Regions from separate parts of the Bacillus sp. C1 genome, predicted to be linked through region 2. Evidence: riboswitches for the same ligand, from Rfam matches in the RefSeq annotation. Region 2 holds a riboswitch; each other region holds the start of a gene.
The links. Region 2 has a riboswitch for thiamine pyrophosphate ahead of tenA (thiaminase II). Riboswitches for the same ligand answer to the same signal wherever they lie in the genome.
Positions count from the first base shown of each region.

Region 1: linked by a shared signal. The riboswitch ahead of thiM (hydroxyethylthiazole kinase) and the one ahead of tenA (thiaminase II) in region 2 are both predicted to bind thiamine pyrophosphate.
Region 3: linked by a shared signal. The riboswitch ahead of thiT (energy-coupled thiamine transporter ThiT) and the one ahead of tenA (thiaminase II) in region 2 are both predicted to bind thiamine pyrophosphate.

Region 1 covers NZ_JBTMZT010000005.1:105,610-110,615, forward strand. The annotation lists gene ACX5JI_RS16575 (iron chelate uptake ABC transporter family permease subunit) at 1-557, shown strand, start outside; gene ACX5JI_RS16580 (iron ABC transporter ATP-binding protein) at 551-1,309, shown strand; gene ACX5JI_RS16585 (siderophore ABC transporter substrate-binding protein) at 1,383-2,324, shown strand; TPP riboswitch at 2,517-2,626, shown strand; gene thiM (hydroxyethylthiazole kinase) at 2,696-3,505, shown strand; gene thiE (thiamine phosphate synthase) at 3,521-4,174, shown strand; gene ACX5JI_RS16600 (hypothetical protein) at 4,522-4,872, shown strand; gene ACX5JI_RS16605 (anaerobic C4-dicarboxylate transporter family protein) at 4,946-5,006, opposite strand, start outside.
Region 2 covers NZ_JBTMZT010000010.1:3,718-8,723, reverse strand. The annotation lists gene ACX5JI_RS20575 (lipoprotein BA_5634 family protein) at 1-547, shown strand, start outside; gene ACX5JI_RS20570 (esterase/lipase family protein) at 786-2,027, shown strand; gene ACX5JI_RS20565 (homoserine dehydrogenase) at 2,163-3,188, shown strand; TPP riboswitch at 3,288-3,394, shown strand; gene tenA (thiaminase II) at 3,555-4,244, shown strand; gene ACX5JI_RS20555 (alpha/beta hydrolase) at 4,535-5,006, shown strand, end outside.
Region 3 covers NZ_JBTMZT010000016.1:47,555-52,560, forward strand. The annotation lists gene ACX5JI_RS24260 (ABC transporter permease subunit) at 1-156, shown strand, start outside; gene ACX5JI_RS24265 (hypothetical protein) at 350-562, shown strand; gene ACX5JI_RS24270 (hypothetical protein) at 744-1,058, shown strand; gene srtD (class D sortase, LPxTATN-specific) at 1,313-1,933, shown strand; gene thiT (energy-coupled thiamine transporter ThiT) at 2,297-2,965, opposite strand; TPP riboswitch at 3,061-3,162, opposite strand; gene ACX5JI_RS24285 (FeoA family protein) at 3,798-4,025, shown strand; gene feoB (ferrous iron transport protein B) at 4,022-5,006, shown strand, end outside.

The DNA of each region.
Region 1 (5,006 bases), on a different contig from region 2:
TATTGTTAATTGGATTAATATTTGGGACATTCTTTCAAAGTTTATCCTCTTTTATGCAAGTACTCATTGATCCGAATGAGTTTCAAATTGTCCAAGGGAAAATGTTTGCAAGTGTAAATAATGTAAAAACAGAGTTACTTGTAACGTCTATTATTGGGATTATATTGGTTATTGCATATGTTTATAAAGAACTGAAGTTATTAGATGTACTATCGCTAGGAAGAGAAGAGGCAATTAATTTAGGAGTCGATTACGACAAGGTTGTGAAGAAGTTTTTAATTGTAATTGCGATTTTAGTGTCCATTTCTACAGCGTTAGTTGGTCCCATTACATTTTTAGGACTACTCGTCGTAAACGTGGCACGCGAATGTTTACGTACATACAAGCACAAATATTTAATAGCAGGTTCTATCTTTATTAGTATTATTGCCCTAGTTGGGGGACAGTTAATTGTCGAAAGAGTATTTGAATTTAATACGACTTTAAGTGTCATTGTGAATTTTGTTGGTGGAGTATACTTCATCTATCTTCTATTAAAGGAGAGCAAGACATGGTAGAAGTAAGAAATGTATCAAAGCAATATGGAAATAAAAATGTTGTTGAAGATGTTTCTATTAAAATAGCAAAAGGGAAAATCACATCTTTTATTGGACCGAATGGAGCTGGGAAAAGTACAGTTCTTTCCATGATAAGTAGGTTATTAAAAAAAGATGCTGGTGAAATTTATATAGAGGATAAGGAAATTGGCGAATGGAATAGTAATGAACTTGCCAAAAAAATCTCTATTTTAAAGCAAACGAATCATATTAATTTAAGACTTACAATTCGGGAATTAGTTAGTTTTGGAAGGTTTCCATATTCACAAGGAAATCTGTCGAAAGAAGATTGGAATCATATTGAGGAAGCCATTCGCTATATGGAACTTGAAGATATCCAATATAAGTACTTAGACCAGCTTAGTGGTGGGCAAAGGCAAAGAGCTTATATCGCAATGGTCATTGCTCAAAATACAGAATATATTTTGCTAGATGAGCCACTTAACAATTTAGATATGAAACATTCCGTTCAAATTATGAAAGTGCTGAGACGCTTAGTTGAAGAACTTGGTAAAACAATTGTAATTGTCATTCATGACATTAACTTTGCTTCTTGTTACTCAGATCGGATCGTTGCTTTGAAAGATGGAAAAGTTATGAAAGAAGGAGCAACAGATGAGATTATAGATCCGGCCGTTTTGAAAGATATTTATGATATGGATATTCATATTGAAGAAATAGCAGGAAATAACATTTGTATTTACTTTTCATAGTGGAAGTTATTTTGATAGTACTAACTTACTATCGATTTAAAATAATTTTAAAAAATTTATAGAGGTGATTGAAGTGAAGAAATTAGCAATGTTACTATTAACATTCATGCTTGCTATTGTTGCTGTAGCATGTAGTAATAACGCTTCTTCTGAGAAGAAAACGGAAGCAAGTGAAAGTAAAGAAATTACCATTAAGCACAAATTAGGAGAAACGAAAGTTAAAACAAATCCGAAAAAAGTTGTCGTATTTGACTTCGGTTCTTTAGATACGTTAGATAAATTAGGTGTTGACGTAGCTGGTGTACCACAAAAGAATATTCCAGAATATCTTTCTAAATATAAAGATAAAAAGTATACAAACGTTGGTGGTTTAAAAGAGCCAGATTTTGAAAAAATTAATGAAATCGCACCGGATTTAATTATCATTTCTGGTAGACAATCTGATTCATACAAAGAATTTGAAAAAATTGCCCCAACAATTTATGTAGAACAAGATACAAAAGAGTATATGAAATCATTTAAAGACAACACAGAAATGTTAGCGAAAATCTTTGGTAAAGAAGATAAAGCGAAAAAAGAAATTGCAGCAGTTGAAAAAGACGTAAAAGCATTGAATGAAAAAGCTACAAAGAGTGATAAAAAAGGTTTAATTATCTTAGCAAATGATGGTCAAGTAAGTGCATATGGTCCAAATTCTCGTTTTGGTATTATTCATGACGTATTTGGTGTAGCTCCTGTTGATACAGGACTGAAAGCAGATACACATGGTAATAAAATTTCATTTGAATATATCTTAGAGAAAAACCCAGATTACTTATTTGTAATCGATCGGGGTGCTGTTGTTGGCGGGAAATCTTCTGCGAAACAAGTTGTAGAAAATGAAATTGTTAGCAAAACAAACGCTGCGAAAAATGGTAATGTAATCTATCTAGATGCAAACTACTGGTACCTATCTGGCGGCGGACTTGAGTCTGTTTCAGAGATGGTAAAAGAAGTATCTAAAGGCTTAAAATAATGTACAAAAGAGTGAGAGGAATTTTAATTTCCTCTCACTCTTTTTTAAAATCGTGGTTATAAAAAAAGAAGTCCTCAGCTTATTTCCTCCTTCTGTTTTCACATGGAATGGTGCTAAAAAAGAGAGGTTTTAATATCAGATGTTTAACTTGTTATTTTAAGAGAATAAGAGTAGACTCTGAAGTAGATGAATAAGAAAACACATGGGAGTTTGTGGATGCAGACTGAGAGTACGGCTAAACCGCCGTTGACCATTAGAACCTGTTGGATAATGCCAGCGTAGGGAGAGTGTACAAGCACATGTTCAGACACTTTGCATACGCAAAGTGTCTTTTTGTGTATCTCCCATTACTAAGTTAGGAGATGAGAAGAATGAATATACAAGAAATCATAAAAGTAGTCGAAGTAGTGAGAGAGTCTAATCCACTTGTGCATAATATTACAAATGTTGTTGTGACAAATTTTACAGCTAATGGTTTGCTTGCGTTAGGGGCGTCGCCAGTTATGGCGTATGCAAAAGAAGAAGTAGCGGAAATGGCTCGTATTGCAGGAGCACTCGTTTTAAATATGGGTACACTTCGTCCTGAAGACGTAGAAGCGATGCTTCTTGCTGGGAAATCAGCAAACATGCACGATGTACCAGTATTATTTGATCCAGTTGGTGCAGGAGCAACCTCTTACCGAACAGAGGTTGCAACATATATACCGAGTGAAGTGAAGTTAGCGATGATTCGCGGAAATGCAGCAGAAATTGCGAATGTAATTAATGAAAAATGGGAAATTAAAGGTGTCGATGCCGGAAATGGAAACGGTGATGTTGTAGGAATTGCGAAACAAGCAGCAGATGAACTAGATACAGTTGCAGTGATTACTGGAAAAGAAGACGTTGTAACAGATGGTGAGCGAACAATAATTGTTCGTAACGGTCATCCCATTTTAACGAAAGTAACAGGGACCGGTTGTCTATTAACTTCTGTAATGGGAGCATTTGCGGCAGTGGAAAAGGATTATGTAAAAGCGGCAGTTGCTGCATTAACCTTTTATGGTGTGGCGGCAGAAATCGCTGCAAGTAAAACGGTAGAGAAAGGACCAGGAAGTTTCCAAATTGAGTTTTTGAATCAATTAGCAAACGTTACTGCTATTGAGGTTGAACGATATGGAAATATTCAAGAGGTGCAGTAAGAAGGGATGAGGGAAATGGCACGTATTGAAGCAGAGAAAATGTCCAAATTATTGCAAGTCTATTTTATTATGGGTAGTAACAACTGCCAAAAGAATCCGTTACAAGTAATGAAAGAAGCGCTCGATGGTGGAGTGACCCTTTTTCAATTTCGTGAAAAGGGTAAGGGAGCTTTAATTGGAAAAGAACGGGTCCACTTTGCAAAAGAGTTACAAGCACTTTGTAAAGAACATGGTGTTCCATTTATCGTAAATGATGATGTAGACTTAGCAATTGAATTAGATGCAGACGGTGTTCATGTCGGACAAGATGATGAAGGAATTACATCAGTCCGTAAAAAAATGGGTGATAAAATTGTTGGGGTATCTGCTCATACGATAGAGGAAGCGCACTTTGCCATTGCAAATGGAGCGGATTATTTAGGAGTAGGACCTATCTTTCCAACGAGCACGAAGAAAGATACGAAAGCCGTACAGGGAACAAAAGGGTTACGTCATTTTAGAGAAGAAGGGCTTACAATTCCGATTGTTGGAATTGGAGGGATTACGGCTGAAAATGCTGCTTCTGTTATAGAGGCTGGGGCAGATGGCGTTTCGGTTATTTCTGCAATTAGCCTAGCAGATTCACATTATGAAAGTACAAAGAAACTTATGGAACAAGTAAATAAATAAGAAAGAGACAGCAGCTTAAAAAGAAATAAGCTGCTTTTTCTTATAAAAGATTTATATAACGCATATAGGGAAGTGAAAATTTGAACACCAAAAAAGATATAAGGCTATATAAAGGGATTTATTATAGTGTTTTTTTTCCGTTCGTTTTTGGGTGTGCATGTTTAGTTACATGGCCGGATAGTATATTATATGTTATTTCCGGTTTGCTTTTAAACTTTTTGTTAGCTGTACTTTCTTATATATTTAAGTGCGAGAAGTATTTAGGTTGGCGAATTTATTTTGGTATTATTCAGTTTGATTTATCTTGCATATTTACTTTGATGGCAACGTGGTATAAATGGGGAAGTATGTGGGAAATTGGTGTTGGAATGGTAGGGTGTTTTCTGATATGTAAAATAATAGGTTATAAATTCCGGGAAACTATTTTAAAAGAAGCAATAAATCCTAAAACAGCAGTTGGAAAAATTATTTATGGATTAGGTTTTTTAGGGGGGGGAACTGCGGGGTTTGTAGGACATTTTTTAAATACAGAGCTGCAGGGAAGATATGGAGAACATGTAGGCGGTGGAATTGTATTAGGAATATTATCGGTGGGACTTTTATTACTCTCAATGTTTTTTCAAGCTACACATTATAAAATTGATCATCCGAATTTTGATGATTTTGGAAAGGGAAATCAAAAATTGAATGGGTTTTAATTTAGGGAGGGAGAAATTTGATTAAATAAACAAGCACAAACTTTATTCAGAAAAAGTTTGTGCTTTTTGTTCGTTAAAACATAATTGAAATTAAGAGCATGCCAATCCCAATGGCAGAAATTGTTGCGACTAGG
Region 2 (5,006 bases):
TCTTTTTGAACGTTACAAAGAAAATATAAAAGAAAAAGAAGTATTTGAAGTGAAAACGGGGATTTTTGATGAAAAAAAAGTACTTATTATAGATGAATCTACAGCGCAAGTTATGATAAAAAATCAAATTTTGCGGAAGAGTGATATGAATGATCACTACGGCTACACTTCTATAAAAAAATTACCGGAAATCCCAAAAGGAGTTTCGTTATTATTTACACATGAAGATGAAAAACATATTACGAGTATCGATTTAAACAGTAAAGAAATTCCTGTTTCGTATAACAGCGATGCTTGGATTGGAAATTCTCGTGATTCTGAGTCTCAATGGTATCTGATTGTTGCGAAAAAGGATGTATATAGAGAAATGGAAGCGGCTGAAACGAAGCTACAGCTTATTCACTTCAAAAAATCATTAGGTTACGAAAAGCCTAAAATGTCAACAGACAATACATTAGTAAATGAATATTTAAAGATGAAAAGACAAGTCAAAGAGTTTCATAAATTAATTTCGGTAAAATTTATTACTTTTGAGGATGCAAGTTGAAAATTTGTCAACAAAACTTTATCAACTATGTAATATTTCATAATTGATAGACAATTCTGATAAGATGGTTTACATTATCTTTAAGTTATTAACTGTGATAGAGAATTGGAGATCCACACTATATAACCGTTGCAACTTGCGCTGGTATATCTTTGTGGACCTTTTTTCTATTACATTACAAGGAGGTAAAATTGAAAGCGTTTTTATTGGGGAGAGAAAAACAAAAAGGGGATGTAAAATGAAAAGATTACTTTTGGGATTATCGGTTATATGTTTTATCATTTCTAGCATAGCACTTCCAGTATCAACACATGCAGAAGAAGGGAAGAAAAATAATAAACCTATTATTCTAGTTCATGGCTTTACAGGATGGGGCAGAGATGAATTGTTAGGTGTGAAGTATTGGGGAGGTGTACATGATATTCAAGAGAATTTAAAGAGAGATGGATACAGTGTACATACTGCTGCTGTTGGACCGTTATCAAGTAACTGGGATCGTGCTTGTGAGTTATATGCTCAAATTAGTGGTGGAACAGTTGATTACGGGGCATATCACGCTGAGAAACATGGGCATGATCGTTATGGAAGAACATATAATGGATTTATTTCAAATTGGAATGAAACAAATAAGGTTCATTTAGTAGGACATAGCATGGGAGGTCAAACGATCCGCACGCTTGTTCAATTGTTGAAAGAAGGGAATCAAGATGAACGAGCATATGCGAAACAGCATACTGATGTGAAGATATCGCCATTGTTCCAAGGCGGAAAGTCATATGTTCATAGTGTAACAACATTAGCAACCCCGCATAATGGGACAACTCTTGCAGATGGGAGTTTACTTTTGCCAGCTGTAAAGCAATTATTAGTCGCAACTGCCGGAATTGGAGAAAATAATAATCTATCATTATATGATTTTAAATTGGATCAATGGGGAATGAAAAAGAAAGCGGGAGAATCATTTTATCAATATGCAAACCGTGTGTTAAATAGTTCTATTTTGAAAGATGGGAAAGATATAAGCCAATGGGATTTAAGTACAGATGGAGCGAAAGAATTGAATGATTGGGTAAAAGCGCAACCAGATGTTTATTATTTCTCTTACAGTGGACATGCAACACAGGCAGCGCCTTTAACAGGGCTTCATTTCCCGCACATTACCATGAATAAAACATTAATGGGGAATGCGATTTTCTTAGGATCATACGCAAGGTATGAACAAAATCGGCCATTTATTGAGTCATCTTGGTGGCAAAATGACGGTGTAGTAAATACAAATTCCATGGTAGGACCTTCTACTGATGTAGTTATAAATAGTAGTGGTACACCAGAGCGCGGAAAATGGAATCATATTGAGACAAAGCAAAACTGGGATCACCTTGATATGGTGGGATTAAGTGTATCGGATGCATTAGGGTTTTCTGATATTAATGCGTTTTATCGAGATATTGCTAGAAAATTATCAAATTTACCAGAATAACTGGATTCATATTGATATGGAAATGTAATAACTCCCTCAAGTTCTTCTGAGGGAGTTTTACTTCGTGAATCGTATCATACATTCGGAGTATAATGGAGTTAATATTAAAATAGCATAATAATTTGAGGTGATGATATGAGAGTTAACGTAGTGATGTCTGGATATGGAACTGTTGGAAAAGAATTTTTGAAATTAGTATTTGAGAAATCTTCATATATAAAAGAGGTATACGGAATCGAACTAATTTTTACTGGGATTATTGGAAGGGCAGTCAGCCTGTATAATGAAGAGGGTTTACATATTGAAAATTTATTAACTTATGGTACTGGTTCTTATGCATTAGAGAAGTATACGGAACACTATCCGCTTGATAAAAATGAAAAATTTCCTCTTGGTACTGTATTCATTGAATCAACACCAACTAATCTTCAAACTGGGGAACCAGGAAAAACATACATGCAGACAGCAATTGAAAATCAGATGGATGTAGTAGCTATTTCGAAAGGAGCACTTGTTAACGCATGGAAAGAAATAAAAGAAAAAGCAAAACTCGCAAACGTACGTATTTGTTATAGCGGAGCAACTGCTGCCGCACTCCCTACATTAGATATTGGACAATATAGTTTAGCAGGGTGCCAAATTAAAAGTATAGAAGGCATTTTAAATGGAACAACAAATTATATTCTTACAAAGATGTACGAAGAAGATGTAACATTCGAAGAAGCGTTACATCAAGCACAGCAAAAAGGAATCGCCGAAACAAATCCATCATTAGATGTAAGTGGAATGGATAGTGCTTGTAAACTATTATTGCTAGCGAATAGTCTATTTCAGTCGGAATACGCCCTTGATTACGTATGTGTAAATGGGATAGAAGGTGTTACAAAACAAGATATAGAGAAAGCAAAAGAACATGGTAAATCTCTAAAACTAATTGCGAAAGCATATAAAGATCACTTAGGAAATCTTAAACTTGAAGTATATCCGCGTGAAATAGAGAAAGGGCACCCACTAGCGCATGTAAATGGGACGGAAAAAGGAATTACTTTTCATACCGACACAATGGGGAAAGTTACTTCAACCGGGGGAGCTTCAAGTCCAAGAGGAGCAGCAGCGGCAGCTTTGAAAGATTTAATTAATTTGTATCGGAAAGATGTGTGATGAAAAGTAGTTGTGTATGTATATTAGTGCTAAATTTATTAATCATATTTGATGGTACTCTAAAATATGTTATGATTAATATGAAATAAATAGTTTATATCTATCCACTAGGGGGGCCTTTTACCGGCTGAGACCAAAGAATACCTTTGAAACCCTTAGGACCTGATCTGGGTAATACTAGCGTAGGGAAGTGGAAGTGACAGAAGATAATATTTTTAAAATATTAATGATGTCCAGTCCGCTTTCTTTACGTATGTGTAAAGAAAGCTTTTTTATTTTACACACTTATTTGAGTGGATCCTAGTAGTTTAGTTAAGAAACTCGTTTTATTTTTTTCTATTACAAATGTTTATTGGAGGGTCTATTATGTCATTTTCACAATTATTACGTAAAGAAGTTAATCCGATTTGGGAAGCAAGTTTTAACCATCCATTTGTGACAAAACTAGGAGAAGGAACATTAGATTTAGCTAGTTTCCGTTATTATGTTTTGCAAGATTCATATTATTTAAGTCATTTTGCAAGAGTACAATCGTTAGGAGCGGCAAAAGCTACTGAATTAGAAACAACAGCTCGTATGGCACATCATGCGCAAAATACATATCAAGCTGAATTATCACTACATGAGAATTTCGCGAAAAAATTAGGAATTACGGAAGAAGAAAAAAAATCATTCATTCCTGCTCCAACCGCTTATGCGTATACATCACATATGTATCGCGCTGCATATGAAGGGCATATCGGGGATGTGATTGCGGCGATTTTACCGTGCTATTGGCTTTATTATGAAATCGGCGAGAAACTCAAAGAATGTAAACCTGAAGAGCCAATTTACCAAGAATGGATTTCAGCATACGGATCTGACTGGTTCCGTACTTTAGTAGAGGAGCAAATTGCTAGACTAGATGCGATTGCGGAAACGGTAACAGAAGTTGACCGTAAGCGGATGAAACAGCATTTTGTAATTAGCAGTCAATACGAATATTCATTTTGGGAGATGGCTTACACGTTAGAAGAATGGCCAGTGAAAAAACAAGTAGAAGATGTAAGTTTATAAGTAAAAGATATGTCGCTCATCATGCAGGTAAGAGTATAAAAAATGACTAACTTAGTTTAGTCATTTTTTTGTTATTCCCTCCCTGTTTTAGAACAGTTATTTTTAGTAATGAATCGATTACATATTATAAAGAATTTATATAATAAAAAAGAGGAAGAAGAGATTTTTTGTTGAAGTTTGTTTAGGGTTGATTGTAAAAGAGATTATTAATTTCTTTTACAATATTCATTCGGATTGCATGAATTGGGATGTATGTTGAAAAAATTAATTTTGGAAAGGAACTAATAAATATGAGAACGAGAAAACGAATAGGGAATAAAATTTTACTCGTTAGTGCCATTTGTGCGATAAGTATTCCTTCTATTTCATATGCGGAGGAAGTAATTTTACCTAAAAATTTCGCAAGTTTATATGAGGATAGGAATACGGATGTATTAAAAACAAGTTTTTATCCAGATACATATAATAATCCGTTCAGCTACCGATTTATTTCGACATTAAAGGAAACAAACACAAATATAAAAGAAATAGACAATGTTGATGATGAAAATCCTGTTATATCTACTACTCTTACATTTATCCGTAATATGCACAATGAAAATTATAAAGCTGCATTTGACTTAACTTCTCGATCTTTACAGAAGGTACTATCCGAAAAGGGATTGGAAGGATATTGGGAGGGATTACCGCTGCAATTAGAAGCAGGTTCCTTTATTGGTATTGGGGAAGTGAAACAAAAAGAGACGAATTCTGTACATACAA
Region 3 (5,006 bases), on a different contig from region 2:
CCGTACTTAAATGACTGGGCAAATTTAATTAGTTATTACTATGGAGAATTAATGTTAGAGCCCAGAATTATTGTGATTCCAGTTATGTTTTATATGGGTCTTTTATTTTGTATGACGAAAGTAGTAAACGGATATAAATATAATAGAATAGAGTGAGAAGAAGATTTGGATAGAGTACTATTTTTCGTCCAACAGGTTTAGCTAGTAGAGGCGAGTAAATCAAAAAGAATGTAATCTGTCTCAGAGGCATTTTTTTAACAACGTTCTTTTTACAGAAATACCCACCAAAAGATCTGATGATATGATATAATAACTATATCAAGAAAACGCTTCCAAAAGGATGAGGATTATGAAAAAGAAACAATATACAAGTATGACATTTATAAAAGCATTACTTTTAACCATTGTTATTGGTATGTTAGCTTACTTAATTGATATTCCTGCTATTCGTATTTCACTGATTGGAATGACTTTAGTTCTTGGAGCAATTTCGCACGGAATGATGCTGCAACTGTATGAAGCCGGATTAGATGATATGAAAAAATATATAGATGAAAAGTGATTGAAAACCTTCATTCGTTGAGATGGAGGTTTTTTTGTTTCTTACAAAAATGTAAGGTGATTTGTAAGAAAAATCGATAGTTGCGTAGTCGTTTTTTAGATAGACTTATAGGTGTAAGGTAAAAGGCAAGCACATTTTAGGTAAAATAAGCTTTAGGCACTGTGAAATGGGGTAGGAGGGAATGGAGAGACGTTGGATGACCATCGCTTTGTTATCAGCTAGTAATACAGTTACGTTAGCTGGAGATATGAGTTTTTCGTATTTGTTTGATCGAGAAAGCGATCATTCTTCTTCCAAGTTTACAATGAAGTGGTGTAAATGGAGCGAAAGTTGTAAATTTGAAGAAGAGACCCCTAATGAAGAGCGAAGAGTCATTTTCACAAATCCTTTACAGGCATGGAGTATTCAACGTCGTAAGTGTAACGTCACTAACCAATTTAGGAAAACTGAGTCAAGACAAATGGGTATCGCTCCAGACCCTCCTATTCTAGAGTAACAGGAAAGTAATAAGTGAATACTGAGACACTAAAAAGTATTGTAGAGAAATCTGCAATACTTTTTTTATGTTTAGCTATATAGCTATTTGGAGATAGTAAGTACATGCTTTGTAGCGTTAAGATCATTGTTTGGATACTTGCCGTAAAAATAAAATAACAAATGAATTTTTAATTTGTCTATAAAGAATAGGATAACTTCACATATTAAAAATGGTAGGATTCTCCTACCATTTTTTGCATGGAGGGATTAAAAGTGAGAGTTGTAAATCGTATTGGACTTGTTTTCATGATACTTGGTGTTCTTATAGGAGGGTATTATTCTTTTGAATGGTATAAAGGAAAAAGTGCAGCACAAGAGTTAACAGCAGAAGAAGTGCAGCATTTTGAAAAGATAAAATCAAAGGGGTATTCCATTAAAACACTTGTAAATTCTCAAATACCTTCTTCGCAAATGCAATATCAAGAAGGTGAAAAAGTAGCGCTATTAAGTATTCCAAAAATAAAGAAGAAGTTCTCTATATACTGGGGGACAAATGATACGACTTTAAAAAAAGGTGTTGGTATGTTTGTTAGTGATATTACAACAGCTCCATCTGAAGGAGGGCACACGGTACTGAGTGGTCATCGTGATACTGTATTTACAGAGTTAGGAGAACTGAAAGAAAAGGATACGCTCATTGTTGAATACGATCATAAAATGTATACGTATGAAATTAAAAGAAAGTGGATTACAAGCGCAGATGATCGCACAGTGATTGTAAAAAAAGAAGCATCAACATTAACACTTACGACTTGTTATCCATTCAATTATATAGGGGATGCGCCAAATCGATATATTATTGAAGCGAAGTTAATTGCCGTTGATGCAAAATGAAAGAAGGGAAAACAGGAGCTAGGGGCTCTTGTGTTTTTTGTCGTTTTTTGTTGGCTTGTCGATATCCTTTGTCGAATCGCTGATATATTCAAAGTTGCGACCGATATATTGTGAGAAACAGTTGATATATTTGAAAAATCGCTGATAAAGTGAAACTTTAATCAGTGGAGGGGGTCTTCATCCCCCACTGATTATTAGCCCTCACGAATCGGGCTTTTACGGGCAGTTGCTCTCCCACCTAACTTTTTTGCTTTTGCTGTATTTTGAGGTGGGAGTCTTACTGCCCGTTAATGCGGGATAAAATTTCATTCACCATTTTTTATGCTCCATCAAGAGTTAGTTACAAAAAAGAAGAGCACCTATTTAGGCACTCTTCTTTTTTGTGTTTGTATTATATACACTTGTGCTTTTAAATAAGCGTGGTGAAGTTGTAAAGAGAAGCAAGAGTAATACTGTACATAATGCAAATGAAGCAAGCATCGTACTGCCGTTAACAATTAATGAATAAAGGAAAGCTGATTGTCCTTTCGGTGCGTATTGTCCAAAAAAGATAACACCGGCAATAAAGTGACAGAAATAACGTGCTAAGCTGCCGACAAATGTAGCAAGGATAATGTAAGCAAGTGCCTTTTTTCCTTGGCTATTCTTTTCTATTGGTTTTTCTTTACGGCTACCAATGCCTTGTTGTTCGTCAGAAGAATATTGGGTATTCGCAAGTGCTTTCTGAATCGGGCGGTAGAATAAACCAGCAAAACCGATAAAAGCAAAGGCAATAAAGTATTCAATAAATGCTTGTATAGGCGTTAAAATATACGCATCTCCGACTACGATTTGTAGTAGTCCCCAGATTAATCCACCTAAGAAAGCCGTTTTAAATCCCCAGCGGTATGCAATTATAAAAATAGGAATCATAGCAAATGAAATGGAACCACCTGTTGGAAGTTTAATTGAGAGTGGTAAAATGTCGATGATCAAGGCAAAGGCTGCAAGGATAGCCGCTTCAATCATCGCTTGTAAATTGGTGTTACGCATGTTGTCATTCCCCCTAAATGTAAGTTGCACAAAAAAAGAATAAATTACCATAGGGAGATAGGAAATACGTAAATAGAAAATGAGGAGCTATATGTATTTCGACGTTTGCACAATTCCTACGTTAGCATTAACTAACAGGTTCTAAGGGTCGGAACGAAGTGTTCCCTCTCAGCAACGAGGCTCCCCCTGTGATAACGAGATTCTTTATTTGCTAGGTTTATTGTAATTGAAATGGATGAGAATGGCAAATGGCGTTTATATATAAATACAAATTGAAAAACTAACATCAAACCATTCTTTTTAGGTGGGAGAGAGCATCCGGCATGCATAGAAGCGGTCAGCCCCTCTTCCTGCCCCATGCCAAGTTGAAACAAGAGTGTAGAGCACTTTTTGTTCTCCACAGCAGCGGGTTATGTGTCGAAAAATCAAAATGGATTTATATAGGTATAGGTTCATCACCGTAACATGGGGGGATTTTTGGAAAATGATTCATTTTTAATACAAGGACGGAAAGCGTCCACTTGGAATGGAGTGTACCCCTTCTCTATATGTCTCATTCCCAACTTATGGTGATGAACCTTATATATACATAAATTTTTTGAGCTTAAAGAGAAATTTTGAGCAAGGATAGAAGCGATTAGAGCCTTTTTTCTTCATAGTAGTGACTTGCATGTTGAAATATTTCAAATGGTTATATAGTGTAAAAAACTATTTGAATATAATTGTCCGAAACTGTTAATAAATATAAAAAAAAAGATATAGTACTTCATAAATAGGATATGATATAATCCTTCTGAAAATAATTATCATTCTCTTTTTTGGGGGGGAGATTATGAGTTTAGTTGATATTCAAATAGGTGAGAAAGTAGTAGTGAAAAACATCCAGTCACTAGATAAGTTATTAAAGCGTAGATTAGCTGCGTTCGGCCTTTCAGAGGGGAGTGAACTTCGTATGAAACAAAAAGCGATGTTCAAAGGTCCATGTACATTAGAGTGCCGCGGGCAACTTATTAGCATTCGTCATTGTGACGCGAAAATGATAAAGGTGGAATTAGCGTGAATAAGGTTGCGTTATTAGGGAACCCGAATACAGGGAAAACATCATTGTTTAATGCGCTAACAGGTTCTTATGAATATGTAGGGAACTGGAGCGGGGTAACGGTAGAAAAGAAAGTTGGTAAATTAAAGGGTAAGCAAGGTACATTAATCGATTTACCAGGTGTATATGATTTAAACCCTGTATCTCGTGATGAAGGTGTTGTGACAAACTTTCTATTAACAGAAGAATTTCATCATATGCTAAATATTGTAGACTCTTCTCAATTTGAACGTAATATGCATTTAACACTGCAACTACTGGAATTTGGTAAAACAGTTTCTATCGGTTTAAATATGATTGATGTAGCGAAGCAGCGTGGAATCGTTATTAATGTGAAAAAATTGTCGGAAATATTAGGTGTAACAGTTGTTCCTGTTGTCGCAAGAAGTGGAAAAGGATGCGACAAGTTACTTGCTACTCTTCATGAGAGTGGGGAGAAAGAGAAGAAGCCGTTCATTCTTTCTTACGGTGAAAAAGTAGATGCAGGAATTATCGATATTATAAATCTTTTAACAAAAGAAAATTATAAACACCCAAGATGGCTAGCACTGCAATTTTTAAGCAATAACGAAGTAGTGGAGCAAGAAGTAAAAAGATTGCCTGTTTATGAAAAGTTAGTAGTTATTCGCTCTGCTTTAGAATCGGCAGTTGATGGTACGCTAGAACAGCATATTTACAATGCGCGTGCGGCGTATATTGAAAAGTTAAAAACAAATGTAATTCAGCATGAAAAGGAAGGAAAGATTCCCTTTTCAGAAAAAATTGATCAGTTAATTACACACAAAATTTTAGGACTTCCCATCTTTTTAGCAGTTATGTTTTTTATTTTTCAGGTTACGTTTACGTGGATTGGTACACCTTTATCAGATCTGCTTGATGAATTTTTCGCAGGGCAACTTACGGATTGGGTAACAGCTAGTTTAACAACGATTGGTGCTTCTG